2 regions of the Micromonospora sp. NPDC049891 genome follow, and region 1 is predicted to be linked to the other one. Evidence: riboswitches for the same ligand, from Rfam matches in the RefSeq annotation. Region 1 holds a riboswitch; the other holds the start of a gene.

Evidence for each region. Region 1 has a riboswitch for thiamine pyrophosphate ahead of AB0I71_RS12205 (ECF transporter S component). Riboswitches for the same ligand answer to the same signal wherever they lie in the genome.
Region 2: linked by a shared signal. The riboswitch ahead of AB0I71_RS25500 (thiamine phosphate synthase) and the one ahead of AB0I71_RS12205 (ECF transporter S component) in region 1 are both predicted to bind thiamine pyrophosphate.

What each region holds. Positions count from the first base shown of each region.
Region 1 covers NZ_JBFAML010000007.1:190,772-199,679, forward strand. The annotation lists gene AB0I71_RS12195 (TIGR03943 family protein) at 1-843, opposite strand, end outside; gene AB0I71_RS12200 (permease) at 840-1,781, opposite strand; TPP riboswitch at 2,160-2,265, shown strand; gene AB0I71_RS12205 (ECF transporter S component) at 2,338-2,928, shown strand; gene AB0I71_RS12210 (ABC transporter ATP-binding protein) at 3,029-4,465, shown strand; gene AB0I71_RS12215 (energy-coupling factor transporter transmembrane component T) at 4,462-5,262, shown strand; gene AB0I71_RS12220 (PHP domain-containing protein) at 5,431-7,140, shown strand; gene AB0I71_RS12225 (hypothetical protein) at 7,101-7,643, shown strand; gene AB0I71_RS12230 (hypothetical protein) at 7,744-7,971, opposite strand; gene gndA (NADP-dependent phosphogluconate dehydrogenase) at 8,371-8,908, shown strand, end outside.
Region 2 covers NZ_JBFAML010000025.1:47,796-56,703, forward strand. The annotation lists gene AB0I71_RS25495 (ThuA domain-containing protein) at 1-1,227, opposite strand, end outside; TPP riboswitch at 1,578-1,687, shown strand; gene AB0I71_RS25500 (thiamine phosphate synthase) at 1,682-2,308, shown strand; gene thiO (glycine oxidase ThiO) at 2,302-3,486, shown strand; gene thiS (sulfur carrier protein ThiS) at 3,477-3,677, shown strand; gene AB0I71_RS25515 (thiazole synthase) at 3,683-4,468, shown strand; gene AB0I71_RS25520 (thiamine phosphate synthase) at 4,540-5,469, shown strand; gene thiD (bifunctional hydroxymethylpyrimidine kinase/phosphomethylpyrimidine kinase) at 5,466-6,254, shown strand; gene thiC (phosphomethylpyrimidine synthase ThiC) at 6,269-7,861, shown strand; gene AB0I71_RS25535 (hypothetical protein) at 8,019-8,908, opposite strand, start outside.

The DNA.
Region 1 (8,908 bases):
GGGCACCTGCCGCCAGGACTCGACCTCAAGGTAGGGGATCTCGGCATCGTTCACCGGATCCCGGCCGAGCCGGTCGCTGTAGCGGCCGGTCACCTCCACCCAGGTGTCGTCGGGCAGCCCGGCCGGTACGTCGCCGGTCAACCCGAGCTTGACCGGGCGGCCGTCGGCGGCGCAGCAGGACAGCACCATCCGGGCCAGGATCGGCTCGCCGTCTCCGCCGGTGGCGATGAAGCCGGTGAGCTGCACCCGCCGGTCGCCGATCGACGCGCCCCGGTCGAACAGTGCCCGGGAGGCGTAGTCCAGGACACTCACCTGCACCGGGTCGCCCTCCGGCAGCGGCGGGTAGTCCGACTGCTGCTGGCTGCTCAGCGCGGTGCCGGCCTGACCCGCCGCGTACGAGCCGAGGGCCGGCGGGGCGACCAGCAGCAGGCCGAGCACCGGCAGGATGAGCAGCCATCCGACCCGGGGCTCGTGGTGGGCGTGCCCGTGCCCGTCGTGATCGTCGTGCCCGGCGCCCGACCCGCCAGCCGGGACGCCAACGCTGCCGAACGGAGCGCCGCCGCTGCCGGCCGGGACGCCAGTGTCGCCACCGGCCGGCGCGGCACCGTCGCCACCGGCGGGAGGGCCGCCGGGACCGCCGGCCGGGGCCAGCGCACGGGGAGCCGCCGGGCGCAGCTCGTACCAGAGCGTCATGATCGCGGCTGCGACCAGCAGCAGACCGGCGGCGATCAGGAACGGGCGCAGCCCTTCCTTGACGTACCGCAGGTAGAGGTCGGTGACGCTGGCCCGGATCACCGCACCGCCGAGCAGCAGCAGGATCACCGCCTGCGCCTGCCGGTTCACAGCAGCACCGCCCCGGCGCCGACGGCGACCAGCAGGGCCACCACGAATGTGGTCGGCGCGAACCGGAAGGCGAACCGGCGACCGAACACACCGGCCTGCATCGAGATCAGCTTGAGATCGACCATCGGCCCCACCACCAGGAAGACCAGTCGGGACGTGAGAGAGAACTGGGACAGCGAGGCCGCCACGAAGGCATCGGCCTCCGAGCAGAGCGAGAGCAGTACGGCGAGCAGCGCCAGCGCCAGGATCGACAACCACGCGTTGTCGGCGAGGGTCTGCAACCACCGCTCCGGCACCAGCACGTTGATGCTGGCGGCGGCCATCGCGCCGAGCACCAGGAACCCGCCGGCATGGGTCACGTCGTGGCGGACCGCGGCCCAGAAGGCGCGTCCCCGGGACGCGTCGTCGAGTTCCGGCCGACGCGGCATCCTGATCCACTCGGTGCGTCCGAGCCGCAACCAGAGCCACCCCATGATCATGGCGACGATCAGGCTCGCGACGCCCCGGGCGAGCACCATCTCGGGATTGTTCGGGAAGGCGACAGCGGTGGCGGTGAGGACGATCGGGTTGACCGCCGGGGCGGCGAGCAGGAACGCCAGCGCGGCTGCTGGCGTGACGCCCCGCCGGATCAGGGACCCGGCGATCGGCACCGAGCCGCACTCGCAGCCCGGCAGCACCACCCCGGCCGCGCTGGCCGCCGGGACCGCCAACGCCGGGTGCCGGGGCAGCGCCTTCGCCCAGAAGGACCGGGGTACGAAGACCGCGATCACCGCGGAGAGCAGCACTCCGAAGACCAGGAACGGCACCGCCTGCACCATGATCGAGACGAAGACGGTGGTCCAGGTCTGGATGCGGGGATCGTCCAGGGCGGCGGCGATCGGATCCCGAAAGATGATCAGGATGATCAGCAGCGCCGCCAGGACCTCCACCGAGCCGATCCGGTCGCCGAGCCAGCGTCGGGGCGGTTCGCCACCACCGGGCTCCGGGGGGCGTGTTCCGGTGTCGACGCCCCCACCGGAGGGCCGGCCCTCAGGTTCGCCGGCCGGCACGGCCCGGTCAGTGTCTGTGGTCACCCGTCACCCTTCGGCCGTGGCGGATCGGCGGACTGAGATTACCGTCCGGCGTGGATGACGTCGATGGATGTCACAGATTTGGCTCGACCCGCCGCTCCCCCACCCGACCTGGCTCGCACTCCCCGCGCCACCGGCTCACGTTTCTCGTCCCCCCGGATCACCTGAGGTAGGCACCCGTCGTGACCTGCGAAGATCACATTGCCGGTGGATCTTCAGTGGTGTTAGCGTCGGCGGGACAGACAACACCTCCGACAGGGGAGCGCACAGCGCTGAGAGTGCGGGTTCGCCCGCAGACCCTCCGTACCTGATCTGGGTAATGCCAGCGCAGGGAGTTCGGTCCACCTCCAGCCCGCCACCGTTCGGCGCCGCCGGACGGGGCGTGCGTCTTGCCTGGTTCGCATCTGGACTGGGAGCAATCATCGTGAATACCACCGACAGCAACCGCTGGCGCACCATCGACATCGTGGTGGCCTCGGTCATCGCCGTCGCCTTCGGCGTCATTTTCTGGGCCTGGGGCGTGGTGTGGAGTGCCACCGAGGGCGCCTTCAGCTTCTTCCCGCCGGCACAGACCCTCATCTACGGTGTCTGGCTGGTGCCGGCCGTGCTCGGCGGCCTGGTCATCCGCAAGCCGGGCGCCGCCCTGTACTGCGAACTGCTGGCGGCGATCATCTCGGCCCTGCTCGGTAGCCAGTGGGGCACCATCGTCCTGTTGCAGGGGCTGATGCAGGGTCTCGGCGCCGAGCTGGCCTTCGCCGCCTTCCGGTACCGCTCGTACCGGCTGCCGGTCGCCCTGCTGGCCGGTGCGCTCACCGGTCTGAGCGCGGCGATCTTCGACTTCGTCTACTGGAACGCCGAACGCGACATCGCCACCTACCGCCTGCCCTACGCCGCGCTCACCATCGTCAGCGCCACGCTGATCGCGGGCGCCGGCGCGTACGCCCTCACCCGCGCCCTGGCCCGCACCGGCGTCCTCGACCGCTTCCCCGCCGCCCGCGACCGCACCCCCATCTGACCCCCAGCCCACCCGCGTTGATCATGAGGTTGGCGGCAATTTCGATCTCCAGATCAACCGTCAACCTCATGATCAACGGAGAGAAGGGAGGGTGGGAATGGTGAGCGGGGTGCGGGTGCGGGGGTTCGGGTGGCGGCACGCCGGGCGGCGGGCCTGGGCGGTACGCGGGGTTGAGCTGCGGGTGGAGCGCGGCGAGAAGGTGCTGCTGTTGGGGGCGTCGGGGGCCGGGAAGAGCACGTTGCTGGCGGCGCTGGCCGGGTTGCTGCCCGAGGACTCCGGGGAACACGAGGGCAGCATCGAGATCGACGGCCGGCCGGTCGGCGAGGCACGCGACCGGGTAGGCATCGTCTTCCAGGACCCGCAGTCCCAGCTCGTCATGGCCCGCAGCGGCGACGACGTGGCGTTCGGGCTGGAGAACCGGGGTGTCGCCGCCGGGCAGATCTGGCCGCGGGTGGACGAGGCACTGCACCGGGTGGGCTTCCCGTACCACCGGGACCGGCCCACCGCGGCGCTGTCCGGCGGAGAACAGCAGCGCCTCGCCCTGGCCGGCGTGCTGGCGCTGCGTCCCGGTCTGCTGCTGCTTGACGAACCCACAGCCAATCTCGACCCGCCGGGTGCCGCCCTGATCCGCTCGGCACTGGCCCGGGCGGTGGACGCCGACACCACCCTGATCCTGGTCGAGCACCGGGTCGCCGAGGCGCTGCCCCTGGTCGACCGAGTGGTGGTGCTCGAACCCGGCGGCGGCGTCCGCGCCGACGGCCCGCCGGACACGGTCTTCGCCGCGCACGGCGACGCCCTCGCCGCCGAGGGGGTCTGGGTGCCCGGTCGGGAGATCCCGCCACGCCGCGCCGCCGGCCCGGCCGGCGAGGTGCTGCTCACCGCCGAGCGGCTCGGCCAACCACCCCGGCTGGCCGCCACCGACCTGACCGTACGCGCCGGTGAGGCGCTCGCCGTGCTCGGGCCGAACGGTGCCGGGAAATCCACCCTGGCACTGCTGCTCGGTGGGCTGCTCCGGCCGGGCACCGGGCGGCTGACGGCGAGCCCGGAACTGGCCGGGGCCGACTCGCGTACCGCACCGCACCGTTGGCGGGCACCGGCGCTGACCCGCCGGATCGGCTCGGTCTTCCAGAATCCCGAGCACCAGTTCGTCACGGGCACGGTCTTCGACGAACTGGCCCTGGGGCCGAGGCGGACCGGGGTCGCCGAGTCGGCGGTCCACGACCGCGTGACGGAGCTGTTGAGCCGGCTGCGGCTGGACCGGCTCGCCGCCGCCAACCCGTTCACCCTCTCCGGTGGCGAGGCGCGTCGGCTGAGCGTCGCGACCGCCCTGGCCACCGCGCCCCGCCTGCTGATCTGCGACGAACCCACATTCGGCCAGGACCGGCGCACCTGGCACGAGCTGGTGGACCTCCTCGGCGACCTGCGCGACGCCGGCCACGGCCTGGTCACGGTCACCCACGACGCCGAGTTCGTGGCCGCGTTGGCCGACCGCACGCTGGCCCTCACTCCGTCCGACGCCGGGCCGGTACGGCGATGATCACCCTGGAGCCGATCGCCCGGCCGGACGCGCCGCTGGCCCGGCGCAACCCGGTGGCCAAGCTGGCCGCGGCGATGCTGTTCGCGTTTCCGCTGATGGCCACGCTGGACCCGGTGGCCCCGGCCATCGCGATCGCCGTGGAACTGGCGGTGCTGCCGCTGTTCGGAGTGCACCCCGGCCTGCTGGCCCGACGGGCCTGGCCGCTGCTGGCCGCCGGCGGCGGCATCCTGGTCACGCTTGTGCTCTTCGCGGCCGACCGGTCGGGCCGCGTGCTGCTCGACGCCGGGCCGATCGTGGTGACCTCGGGTGTGCTGATCACCGCACTCGGTCTGGTGCTGCGGCTGTTCGCGGTGGCGCTGCCCGGAGTGATCGTCTTCGCCACCACCGACCCGACGGACCTGGCCGACGCGCTGATCCAGAACGCGAAGGCACCCGCCCGGTTCGCCATCGGCGCGCTGGCGGCGTTCCGGTTGGTGCCCCTGCTCGGCCAGGAGTGGCAGATGATCACGATGGCGCGCCGGGCGCGCGGAGTCGAGTCGGGACGTAGTCCGGTGGCCCGGCTGCGACTGTTCGTCTCGACGGCGTTCACGCTGTTGGTCGGGGCGATCCGGCGAGGCACCCGGCTCGCCGTGGCGATGGACGCCCGGGGCTTCGACAGCGGGGTGCCGCGCACCTTCGCCCGCCGGCAGCGTTTCGTCGCGGCCGACTGGCTGCTCGTCGTCGGCGCGACGGCGATCGCCGGGGCCGCGCTGGCCGTCAGCGTGGCGCTCGGCACCTTCCGGCCCCTGATCGGCTGACCCCGCCGGTGTGCGTCGAGACGGCACCTGGCTGAGCCGCGTACCCGGTCGGCACCACACATGGCCGGGATCGCATGTTCGCATGTTCGCCGCCAAGGCGACACTCGGCGTTCCTCCGCTGCGACCAGATTGGCCTGCGACGACTCCTCGATCAAACTGGAGCAGCAGATGGGCCACGGCCACGCGCACCATCACGAGCACGACGCCGCCACCGGCACCGACGTTCCCCCGGCGCTCGACCTGTCCATCCCCGACGGCGAACTGCCGCCGGCCGACCTGAACCGGCGTGGTTTCCTGCGCAACGCCGGCCTGCTCGGTGCCGGGGCGGCCACCACCGTGCTGGCCGCCGGCACACCGGCGGTGGCCGGTGGCCACGACCACGGTCACGGTCACGGGCCCGGCGGTGACCACGGCAGGACCGGCGGGTTCCGCTGGCTCGCCGGCGACCACCACATCCACACCCAGTACAGCTCCGACGCCATGTACCGGGTGATCGACCAGGCCCGGCACGCCCGGGCGTACGGACTGGACTGGATGGTCGTCACCGACCACGGCAGCGCGACGCACGCGAAGATCGGCGTGGAGAAGGTCAACCCGGACATCGTCGCCGCCCGCTCCCGACTCAAGGACCTGCTGATCTACCAGGGCCTGGAGTGGAACATCCCGGCGGCCGAGCACGCCACCGTCTTCGTCCACCCCGGCCGCAACGAGGTCGCCGTGCTCAAGGAGTTCGAAAACTCCTTCGACGGCAGCGTGCGCAACGCCGGCGACAACACCCCGGCCAACGAGGCGCTGGCCATCGCCGGCATCAAGTTCCTCGGCGAGGCGGTCCGCAAGCGTCGGGTCGAAGGCGCGCTCTTCCTGGCCAACCACCCGGCCCGTCGCGGCATCGACTCCCCGCACGAGATCCGGGCCTGGCGGGACGCCGACCCGAGCGTCGCCATCGGGATGGAAGGCGCCCCCGGTCACCAGGCCGCCGGCCTGCCCCGGGCCAGCGGCGGCCGGGCCCGCGGCTACTACGACAACAACCCGTCGGCCAACTCGTTCCCCGGCTACCCGTTGGAGAGCTACCGCACCTGGGGCGGCTACGACTGGATGACCTCGACGGTCGGCGGGCTCTGGGACAGTCTGCTCGCCGAGGGCCGGGCCTGGTGGATCAGCGCCAACTCCGACTCGCACGTCAACTACCTGGACACCTCCCAGCGGGGCCCGGGCAGCGACTTCAACCTCAACGGTAGATACAACGACCCGGTCTACGGCCCGCTGATCACCGACGCCGGTGACTACTGGCCGGGGCAGTACAGCCGCACCCACGTCGGGGCGAGCAGCCTCAGCTACCGGGCCGTGATGGACGGTCTGCGCGCCGGCCGGGTCTGGGTCGACCACGGCGGTCTGATCAAGGGCCTGGACGTCCGCGCCCGCGTCGCCGGTGACCGGCGGGCCAACTCCGGCACACCGCTCGGCGGAGTGCTGCGGGTCCGGCGCGGCACCTCCGTCGAGGTGACGATCGACGTCGACCTGGCCGACATCCCGAACTGGTCGCAGTTCGTGCCGGTACTCGCCCGCGTCGACGTGATCGCCGGTCGGGTGACCGGCCCGGTCGCCGACCAGGACACCTTCACCGCCCCGGACACCCGGGTGGTGAAGTCCTTCGAGGTCACCAGGAAGACCGGTCGGGTGTCGTTCAGCTACTCCTTCGGCCGGGTGGACCAGCCGTTCTACCTGCGGATCCGGGGTACGGACGGCAAGCGCAGCCAGCCCGGTCTGATGGGCCCGGCGGTCGACCCGTCCGGTCCGGCGCTGGACGTCGCCGGTGCCGCCGACCCCTGGGAGGACCTGTGGTTCTACGCGAACCCGATCTGGGTGCTGCCGCAGTGATCGTCGGCCTCAGCCTGGGGCACCGCACCCTGCGGGAAGCCGACCACTGGCTCGACGAGCAGGTGGCGATGCTCGGGCCGGACCTGGTCGCCTGCACCCACCTGGTCGCCGGGCCGTACCCGCACGTGGCGCTCAGTATGGCCGGGGCGGCGGCGGAGCGGCTCGCGGAGCTGGCGGTCACCCCGCCCGAGCTGCGGGCCGCGGCAGCCCGGGCAGCGGGCGAACACGCCGCCCGCCGGTCCGGCCGGGCGGTGCGCTACCCGGGCGCGGAACGGATGGTCGGCACCCTCACCGTCGGCGACCTGCTCGCCGCCGGAGCGATCGATCGGGTGGTGGCACTGGGTGGGACGCCGGTGTCCCCGGACACCCCGGTGCACACCAGGGACTTCGTCCGGCCACAGTGGCAGGCCGGCGAGTTGGTCCTGGTCACCATGCCGCACCACGCGGGCGGCCTGGCCCCGTTCGAGGTGCCCGATCCGACGCCCTGCTGCGCCGATCACTGAACCCTGTTGATCCTCCGACCGTGGCGCCTGGCACCGGCGCGACGCGGGAGGCAGGGGGCCGGGTGCGGGTACCGACGCCGCACCCGACCCCCGCGGACCGTCAGCTACGCCGGAAGGCGTAGCGGCGGACCTGGCCGGTCCGCTGACCGCGTCCGACGCCGGAGGCGCCGGCGGCCGGCGGACCGGCCTTCGGCGCGGTCGGCCGCACGGCCGGCAGGGTGGGCACCGGCATGATCGCGACGTCGTCCAGGTTCGCCGGTGTGACGGCGGCGAGTTCGGCCGAGTTACGGTCGGGACGGGACTTCCGGGAGCTGCGCTTGGCGGGCATCTGTGCCTCCTCGCTCGGCCGGCGACCGGCGGACGGTCGGTCGACCGCGTCGTGAGGACCGCCTCCAGGGCGGTCGGGGACGGATGGGCTGCTGCCCCGGGACCGACCACGGAAGACACCACCGCCGACTGCGGGTGGAGACGCGGACGCCCGGGAGCACACGGGTCGCGGCACGACGGCGGCGGACCCGGCTCGGAAAAGGGGCGTCAGTAGCGCATGCCCGCACGTTACCGGCCCGGGCGAGCCGGGCGCATCCGAATTAACGCCGCCGGTCCGCGCGGCGGTCGTGGTGCGCTACGCGACCACCTGATGACCAGCGGTGGGGGGACGGCGCGCGACGACCCGGTGCCGCGATACCGTCGCAGCACTACAGGTAGACGGCGGAAGGTGGCGACGAGGATGGCGGATCGGGCTACGGCGCAGATCGGTGTGACGGGGCTGGCGGTGATGGGCCGCAACCTGGCCCGGAACCTGGCCCGCAACGGGTTCACCGTGGCGTTGCACAACCGCTCGCCGGAGCGGACCCGGTCGCTGGTGGCGGAGCACGGCGACGAGGGCACCTTCGTCCCGACGGAGTCCCTGGCAGACTTCGTCGCCGCGCTGGAGCGCCCCCGCGCGGTGATCATCATGGTCAAGGCGGGCGGTCCCACCGACGCGGTGATCGACGAGTTGGTGCCGCTGTTGGAGGAAGGCGACATCATCATCGACTGCGGCAACGCGCACTTCGCCGACACGCGTCGCCGGGAGGAGACGCTGCGGACCAAGGGCCTGCACTTCGTCGGCACCGGTGTCTCCGGTGGCGAGGAGGGCGCACTGTGGGGGCCGAGCATCATGCCGGGTGGCTCGGCCGAGTCGTACCGCAAGCTCGGACCGATCTTCGAGAAGATCGCCGCGCAGGTGGAGGGCGAGCCGTGCTGCCAGCACGTCGGGCCGGACG
Region 2 (8,908 bases), on a different contig from region 1:
GGTGTTGCGCTGCGTGGGCACCTCCAGGACGACCCGCTCACTCGACGGGTTGATCGTGTCCCCGGTGACGGTGAACCGGGACAGGTGGTTGCGGGAGCCGCCCGCGTTCGGGGCGTAGTAGAGCCAGACCCACCCGTTGCTGGCGAAGTTGGGGTCGAGCCGGATGCCCAGGAGGCCGTCCTCGTTACCTGCGAAGACGCTCAGCCGCAGCGCGGTGACCGTCTGGCCGGTGTCCGGCTTGATGATCTGCACCCGGCCGTCGCGTTCGATGTAGAAGACCCGGCCGTCGGGCGCGATGTCCAGCTCCATCGGGTTGCTGGTGTTGCTGTCCAGCGTCACCTTCTCGAAGCTGGCGGCTCGGCCGGCACCGCAATCGGCGTGCACCACCCCGGCCGCGGTCTGGATACCACCGAGCAGGTGTTGCCGGAACTCGGCGTTGGTGAAGGATTCCTGGGTGTGCCCGCCACCGGTGTACCAGGACCGGCCACCGTCGAAGTTCTGGCACCACGCGATCGGGTGGTCGTGCCCCATCGCCCCGCTGCCCGGGCTGTAGCTGCGCTCGTCGAGCGAGGCCAGCACCTGCACCTGACGGGCGCGGGGGTTGGTGCGAAAGTTGTACCACTCGTCGTATCGGGACCACCGGTCCGGCAGGTGCCGCGTCGATTCGTGGGTGGTGTCCTCGACCTTCACAGTGGCCGTCTGGTTGGCCGGGTGACTGTTGAAGTAGGCACCGACCAGTTGGCCGTACCAGGCCCAGTCGTACTCGGTGTCGGACGCGGCGTGCACGCCGACGTATCCGCCACCGGCGCGGATGTAGCGCTCGAAGGCCGCTTGCTGGCTGGCGTTGAGCACGTCACCCGTGGTCGACAACCAGATGACCGCCTTGAACCTGGCGAGGTTGGTGTCGGTGAAGGTGGCGCTGTCCTCGGTGGTGGTGACCGTGAAGCCGTTCGCCGTGCCGAGCTGCTGGATCGCGCTGATGCCGGCCGGGATCGAGTCGTGCCGGAATCCGGCGGTCTTGGAGAAGACCAGGACGGAGTACGGTTCCGCCTGCGCCGCGGCGACTGGGACGGCCGGGCCGGCGGGCTGGGCGGCGGTGGGGCTGGCGGCGCGGGCGGTGGCAGGGCCGGCGATCGGGGCCGGTGCGGCGGCCAGGATGAGTACCAGGGCGAGTAGCGCCACGGTCACTGGGGCGAGCGGTGCTCGCCGCCGACGGGGTCGGGGCACGAAGATCTCCTCTGTCGGTGGGGCGGGTCGGAGTGGACGGCGGTGGTCACTCCGCGTCGGTCCGACCCCCATGCCTGACGAGCGAGGTCTGGGTGGCGACAAGCCGATCCGATCATTCAATTTGTGTTCGTGAATGAGTTTCGGGCAAGGTGAACTCTGGTAACGGTTTGGTAACGGCCACCTTATTTATTGGTCTGAGTCGCTGCATATCGGTGCCTTTTCTCGGTCGCCGTGCCGCTGCGGGTCGGTCCAGCAGAACGACGTGAGTCGGCGTGGCGGGCGAGCCCTCGCCCCAGCCGGCGGCGCAGGACGGGCTTGGCGGAGCCGGCGAAACGACGTACGGTGACACCCAACGAACCCACGGGAGCCCGGTGTACCGGGCTGAGAGGGGGGCTGTGAGCCCCCGACCGTCGAACCTGATCCGGGTAATGCCGGCGCAGGGAGGAGTGTTGCCGTGCCGTCCCTGGGACGACTGCATCTGATCACCGACACCCGACCCGGGCGGGATCCACTCGCCGTGCTCCGTGCCGTGTTGCCGGTGGCCCGTACCGAACTGGTGGTGCAGGTCCGGGTCGAGGACACCGCGACCGACCGGCAGGCGTACGAGCTGACCCGGCAGGTACTGGCCCGCTGCGCGCCGTACCAGGTGCCCTGCCTGGTCAACGACCGGTTGCACGTGGCACTGGCCACCGGAGCCGCCGGTGGCCACGTCGGCGCGGACGATCTGCCCGTGGCGGCGGCCCGCGAGGTGCTCGGCCCGGCCGCCGTGCTGGGTGCCACCGCCCGGGAACCGGCAACTGCGCTCGCGGCGGTCACCGCCGGGGCCAGCTACCTGGGTGTGGGGCCGTGCCGCGCCACCGCGACCAAGGACGGGCTGCCACCACCGATCGGCGCGGCAGGTGTCCGGGCGGTGGTCGACGCGGTCGAGGTGCCGGTGATCGCCATCGGTGGGGTGACGGCGGCGGACGTGCCCGAGTTGCGGGCCGCTGGCGCGTACGGGGTGGCGGTGGTCGGCGCGCTCGCCGGGGCCACCGATCCCGCCCGCGTCGCCGCCGACCTGGTTCGGGCGCTGACATGCTGACCGGGGAGCCCGTCACCACCGGCGTGGCGCGGCGACACCGGCCCGAGGTGGCCGTCGTGGGAGGCGGCCCGATCGGCTGGGCGGTCGCCTGGCGGTGCGCCACCCGTGGGTTGCGGGTGGTCGTGCACGATCCGGCACCCGGATCCGGTGCCTCGCACGTGGCCGCCGGAATGCTGGCACCGGTCGCCGAGGCGTACTTCGGCGAGCGGGAGCTGACCGGCCTGCTCACCGAGTCGGCCGGCCGCTGGCCCGGCTTCGCCGCCGAACTGACCGAGGCGACCGGCGTCGACATCGGCTACCGGACCGAGGGCACCCTGATGGTCGGGCTCACCGCCGACGACCTCGCGGAGGCTCGCCGGCTCTGGGCGTACCAGCAGGGGCTGGGGTTGCCGGTGACGCCGTTACGCCCGTCGCAGCTACGCGAGCGCGAGCCGGCGCTGGCGCCCCGGGTGCGCGGCGGCGCGCTGGCCACCACCGACCATCAGGTCGACCCGCGCCGGCTGGTGCCGGCGCTGCGGCTGGCGGCGGAGCGGGCGGGAGCGGAGCTGGTCACCGAGCCGGTACGCCGGCTGTCTGACGTCACGGCCGGCGTGACCGTGGTCGCCGCCGGTTGCGGTGCGGCGGCACTTACCGGCCTGCCGGTCCGTCCGGTGAAGGGACAGGTGCTGCGGCTGCGCGCGCCCGATGGCGGGCCGCCAGGCTTCCGGCACGTGATCCGGGGGTACGCCGACGGCGAGCACGTCTACCTGGTGCCGCGAGACAGCGGCGAGGTGGTCGTCGGCGCGACCGTCGAGGAGCGCTCCGACCTGGACGTCTCCGCCGGTGCGGTGCTGCGGCTGCTGCGGGCCGCCGTCGACCTGCTACCCGAGATCGCCGAGTACGACCTGGTGGAGACATTGGCCGGGCTGCGTCCGGGCACACCGGACAACGCCCCGATCCTGGGCCCGTTGCCGGGGCACCCGGACGTGCTTGTCGCCGCCGGTCACCACCGGCACGGGATCGTACTCACCCCGGTCACCGCGGACCTGATCACCGATCTGGTCACCGGAGGTCGCGGCTCCGACCCGCTGCTCGCTCCCTTCCGGGCGGACCGGTTCGCCGAGCAGCCGGGCGTCGTCGGCGCGGCCGCTGCCGGCAGCACTTTCCAGCCATCGACGGAGGATGACTCGTGGAACTGACGGTGAACGGTGCCGGCCGCAGCCTGCCGGACGGGCTGACGGTGGCCGACCTGGTCCGCGACGTCACCGGCCAGCAGCGCGGTGTGGCAGTGGCGGTCAACGGCGAGGTGGTGCCGCGTACCGGCTGGCCGGCGACGGTGCTGCGCGGCGGCGACCGGGTCGAGGTGCTCAGCGCCGCCCAGGGCGGGTGAGTCGGATGGAGAACGAGTCGACCGGCTTCGAGCTGGGCGGTGTGCGGTTCAACTCGCGGCTGATCCTCGGTACCGGCGGTGCGGCGAACCTGCACGTGCTGGAGCAGGCGATCCGGGCTTCCGGCACCGAGTTGGTCACCCTGGCGCTGCGTCGGGTGGAGACGGTGCCGGGCGGTTCAGGTGGCCTGCTGGACCTGCTCGACAGGTGTGGCGTGCGGCTGCTGCCGAACACCGCTGGCTGCTACACGGCGGGCGAGGCGGTGAAGGTGGCGCGGCTGGCCCGGGACGCCTTCGAGACAGACTGGGTCAAGCTTGAGGTGATCGGCGACGAGCGGACGCTGCTGCCCGACGGGGTGGAACTGCTGCGCGCCGCCGAGGAACTGGTCGACGACGGGTTCACCGTGCTGCCGTACACCTCGGATGATCCGGTGCTGGCGCGGCGCCTGGCCGACGTCGGTTGCGCGGCGGTGATGCCGGCCGGCGCGCCGATCGGCTCCGGCCTGGGGATCAACAATCCGCACCACATCCGGCTCATCCGGCAGGACGTCGGCGTGCCGGTGATCCTGGACGCGGGTATCGGCACCGCCTCCGACGCGGCGCTCGCCATGGAGCTGGGCTGCGACGCGGTGCTGCTGGCCAGCGCGGTGACCCGGGCGGCGGACCCGGTGGCGATGGCCACCGCGATGCGGTACGCGATCGAGGCCGGTCGCCTCGCCCACGGTGCCGGTCGCATCCCCCGCCGCTTCCACGCCCTCGCCTCCACCCCAGACGAAGGCCGCCCCGACCTGTGACCGCGTGGACTGATCTCGTCGATCTTGGCCCGGGAGCGCCCCTCCAGGGGCCGGTTCGCACCAAGATCCAAGTGCCCTCGGGAGTCGTGCTGCTGACCGATCGGCGGGTGGCGCGGGGGGCGCTGGTGGAGGTGGTGGCGGCGGCCGTGGCCGGGGGAGTGCGCTGGGTGGTGCTGCGGGAGAAGGATCTGCCGCGCGTCGAGCGCCTCGCCCTCGCCACCGAGCTGCGGTCGATCCTCGCCGAGGCCGGCGGCACCCTCGTCATCGCCGGCCCCGACCCGCTGATCGACCACGGCGATCCCGGCCGCGCCGCGCTCGGCGCCACCGCCGACGGGTCCGGTGCCGACCTCACCGGCGCTGGTGCCGGCATCCGGCCCGGCAGCACCGGAACCGGCCGGTCGCCGGTCGCGCTGCACCTGTCGGCGGCCGGCCCCTATCCGCCGCCCGTCGCCGACCTGGTCGGTCGCTCCTGCCACGACGCGTCGGAACTGCGCCGCCTCACCACCGAGGACTACGTCACCCTCTCACCGGTCTTCCCCACGCGGACCAAGCCCGGCTACGGCCCGCCCCTGCGCCCCGGAGGCCTGACCGAGCTGATCCGGCTGAGCCCGGTGCCCGTGCTGGCCCTCGGCGGCATCGAGACCCCTGCCCAGGCACGCGCCTGCGCCGTCGCCGGCGCCACCGGCGTCGCAGTCCTCGGCGCCATCATGCGCGCCGACGACCCGACCGCCGCAGCCAGCACGCTGACCCGAGCCTTCGGACAGGCCACCCAACCCGAGGCGACCACTCCGAAGCCCGCAGGCCGGCAGGTCCCGGTGGGCACGACCGCGACGGGCCCGAGTCCCGCAGGCCGGCACGTCCCGACCGGACGGACCACGACGGGGCTGCGGCCGACCGTGCCCACGCAGGGATCAAGCCTGACCGCCCGGAGCGGGCACGGTCGGCCGCAGCCCCCAACAGCAACAACCGAACCCCGGACCAATCAAGAGGAAGTGCCGTGACCCCCACCACCGTGCTCACCGTCGCCGGTTCCGACTCCGGTGGCGGCGCCGGCATCCAGGCCGACCTGAAGGTCTTCGCCGCGCTCGGCGCGTACGGCACGAGCGTGCTCACGGCGGTCACCGCGCAGAACACCAGGGGCGTGGACGCGGTGCTGCCGCTGCCGCCGCAACTGGTCACCGACCAGCTCGACAGTGTCCTGTCGGATTTCGCGGTGCGGGCGGTCAAGACCGGGATGCTGGGCACCCCGGCCGTGGCTGCCGCGATCGCCGACGCGGCGGCGGCCGGCCGGCTGCCGCAACTCGTCGTCGACCCGGTGCTGGTGGCCACCAGCGGGCACCGGCTCGGCGTGGTGGAGGCGGTGGAGCGGCTGCTGCCGTACGCCCGGGTGGCGACACCGAACAGCGCGGAGGCCGCAGCCCTCACCGGGGCGGCCGTGACCGACGTGGCGGAGATGACCACGGCGGCGCGGGCCCTGGCGGCCGGCGGACCGGAATGGGTGATCGTCACCGGCGGCGACGTGGACGCCGGTGCGGAGGCGGTGGACGTGCTGCACGGCCCGGACGGGACGACGGTGCTGCGTGCCCCCCGGGTGCCGACGCGGCACACGCATGGCACCGGTTGCTCGTTCTCGGCGGCCGTGACGGTACGGCTGGCGCTTGGCGATCCGGTGCCGGCGGCGGTCGGAGCCGCAAAGGAGTACGTGACCCGCGCGCTGACCGGCGCGCGGGACTGGGAGTTGGGCGCGGGACGCGGACCGATGGACCACTTCGGCTGGTCCGCCTGATCAGGGAGGCTGTCATGCAGGCACGTCGCAAGGTGTACGTCGAGGGATCCCGACCGGACATCCGGGTGCCGTTCGCGGAGGTGGAACTGACCGGAGACAACCCTCCGGTACGGCTCTACGACACCTCCGGCCCGGGCTCTGATCCGGAGGTCGGGCTGGCACCGTTGCGGGGACCGTGGATCGCCGAGCGGGCCGATGTGGCGCCGGTGCGCGGTGCCGGGACCCCACTGGCCGGCTCGGACGGCAAGCGGCCGACGCAGCTCGCGTACGCGCGGGCCGGTGTCGTCACGCCGGAGATGGAGTTCGTGGCGATCCGGGAGGGGATGGCACCGGAATTCGTCCGGGACGAGATCGCGGCGGGACGGGCCGTGTTGCCGCTGAACGTCAACCACCCGGAGTGTGAGCCGGCGATCATCGGCAAGGCCTTCCTGGTCAAGGTCAACGCGAACATCGGCACCTCGGCGGTGACCTCCTCGGTGGCCGAGGAGGTGGAGAAGCTGACCTGGGCCACCCGGTGGGGTGCGGACACCGTGATGGACCTGTCCACCGGCAAGCGAATCCACGAGACGCGCGAGGCGATCGTGCGCAACTCCCCGGTGCCGATCGGCACGGTGCCGATCTACCAGGCGTTGGAGAAGGTCGGCGGTGATCCGGTGAAGCTGAGCTGGGAGGTGTTCCGGGACACCGTCGTCGAGCAGGCTGAGCAGGGCGTGGACTACATGACGGTGCACGCCGGTGTGCTGCTGCCGTACGTGCCGTTGGCGGTGGACCGGGTCACCGGCATCGTGTCACGGGGCGGCTCGATCATGGCTGCCTGGTGCCTGGCGCATCACCAGGAGAACTTCCTCTACACCAACTTCCGGGAGCTGTGCGAGATCCTGGCCCGCTACGACGTGACGTTCTCCCTCGGCGACGGTCTGCGGCCCGGCTCGATCGCGGACGCCAACGACGAGGCGCAGTTCGCTGAACTGCGTACCCTCGGCGAGCTGACGACTGTCGCCTGGGAGTACGACGTGCAGGTGATGATCGAGGGTCCCGGGCACGTGCCGATGCACAAGATCAAGGAGAACGTCGACCTCCAGCAGGAGTGGTGCCACGAGGCGCCGTTCTACACGCTGGGCCCGCTGACCACCGACGTCGCACCCGCGTACGACCACATCACCTCGGCCATCGGCGCCGCGATGATCGGCATGTTCGGCACGGCGATGCTCTGTTATGTCACGCCCAAGGAGCACCTCGGGCTGCCGGACCGGGACGACGTGAAGGCCGGCGTGATCGCGTACAAGATCGCGGCGCACGCGGCCGACCTGGCGAAGGGGCATCCGGGGGCGCAGGACTGGGACGACGCGTTGTCGAAGGCGCGGTTCGAGTTCCGCTGGGAGGATCAGTTCAACCTCTCGCTGGACCCGGAGACCGCGCGGTCGTACCACGACGCGACGCTGCCCGCCGAGCCGGCGAAGACCGCGCACTTCTGCTCGATGTGCGGGCCGAAGTTCTGCTCCATGAAGATCACGCAGGATCTGAAGGAGTACGCCGTCCGCGGCATGCAGGACAAGTCCGACGAGTTCGTCGCCGCTGGCGGGCGGGTCTACCTGCCGCTGGCCTGACCGGTCGGGCGGAGGACCGTAGCAGCCTCAAGAGCCCTTTGTCTGGGTGACATGATCATGCCACCCAGACAAAGGGCTCTCGACCATTGCCGCACCGCACGCTGCCCACCACATCGGACGGTGCGGTTGCCGGCGAGTGATGCTGGTGTGCCGGCGGTCAGCGCCGGTGGTGTCGTCCGGGCGACCGGAGGGAGCGGCGCGGCTCCTTCGGCGGTGTGGGCTCGTCGTCGAGCGGCCGGCTGAGCCCGGCGACCCAGTCCACGTACTCCTCGTCCTGGGCCGGCAGCGGTTCGTCGTGCTCGGTCGTGGCATTTTCTCCGGAGCGGGACCTGCCTCGCCGGAACAGCCCGCGTCGGCCCTTCTCCGATTCGCCGTCCGGCTGGACCTCCTCGGCCAGGACGGCGGGTGGCTTCGTGAAGGCGGCCGAGAGGTCCCGGGCGGTGGCGGCCGTCTCGATGGAGACCTCCGGGGTCTCCGGAAGCGCCGCTGCGATGCCGGGCCCGGTCGGTGCGTCGGGGCGGGCCGGTGCGTCGGGCCCGGCCGCCGCGCGACCGAGGTCGGGCAGCGCGAACCGTTGCCGGGGCCGAGGTGGCGCCTCGCTCGTCGCCCCGCCGCCGGCATCATTCGCTGGTGCTGGTGCTGGTGCTGGTGCTGGTGCTGGTGCTGGTGCTGGTGCTGGTGCTGGTGCTGGTGCTGGCTCGACGATCGGTGTCTGCTGCGCCGCTGCTGTCGCGGGCGGCGAGCCCGGCGGCGGCGACGGCGCCGGTGTGCGGGGGGCGCGGGTGCGTCGGGGGGTCGGAGCCTTTCCGGCGGGGGCCACCGGAGCGCCCCTCTCCATGGTGGCGGGTGCCGGCTGGGGCAGGTCGCTGCCGTCACCAACCGGCGCCGGATCGATCGCCGCCCCGGGCTTTCCGTCGGTCCCCACCGTCGGCTGGCCACCGGACTCCAGCCCGGCCGTGTCACGCGGCCCCTCGCCGCTGTGCGCCCGCTCGGCGGCGTCGGTTCGCCTCTCGGCTTCGGCTACGCGCTCGACGGCGTCGGCTCGGC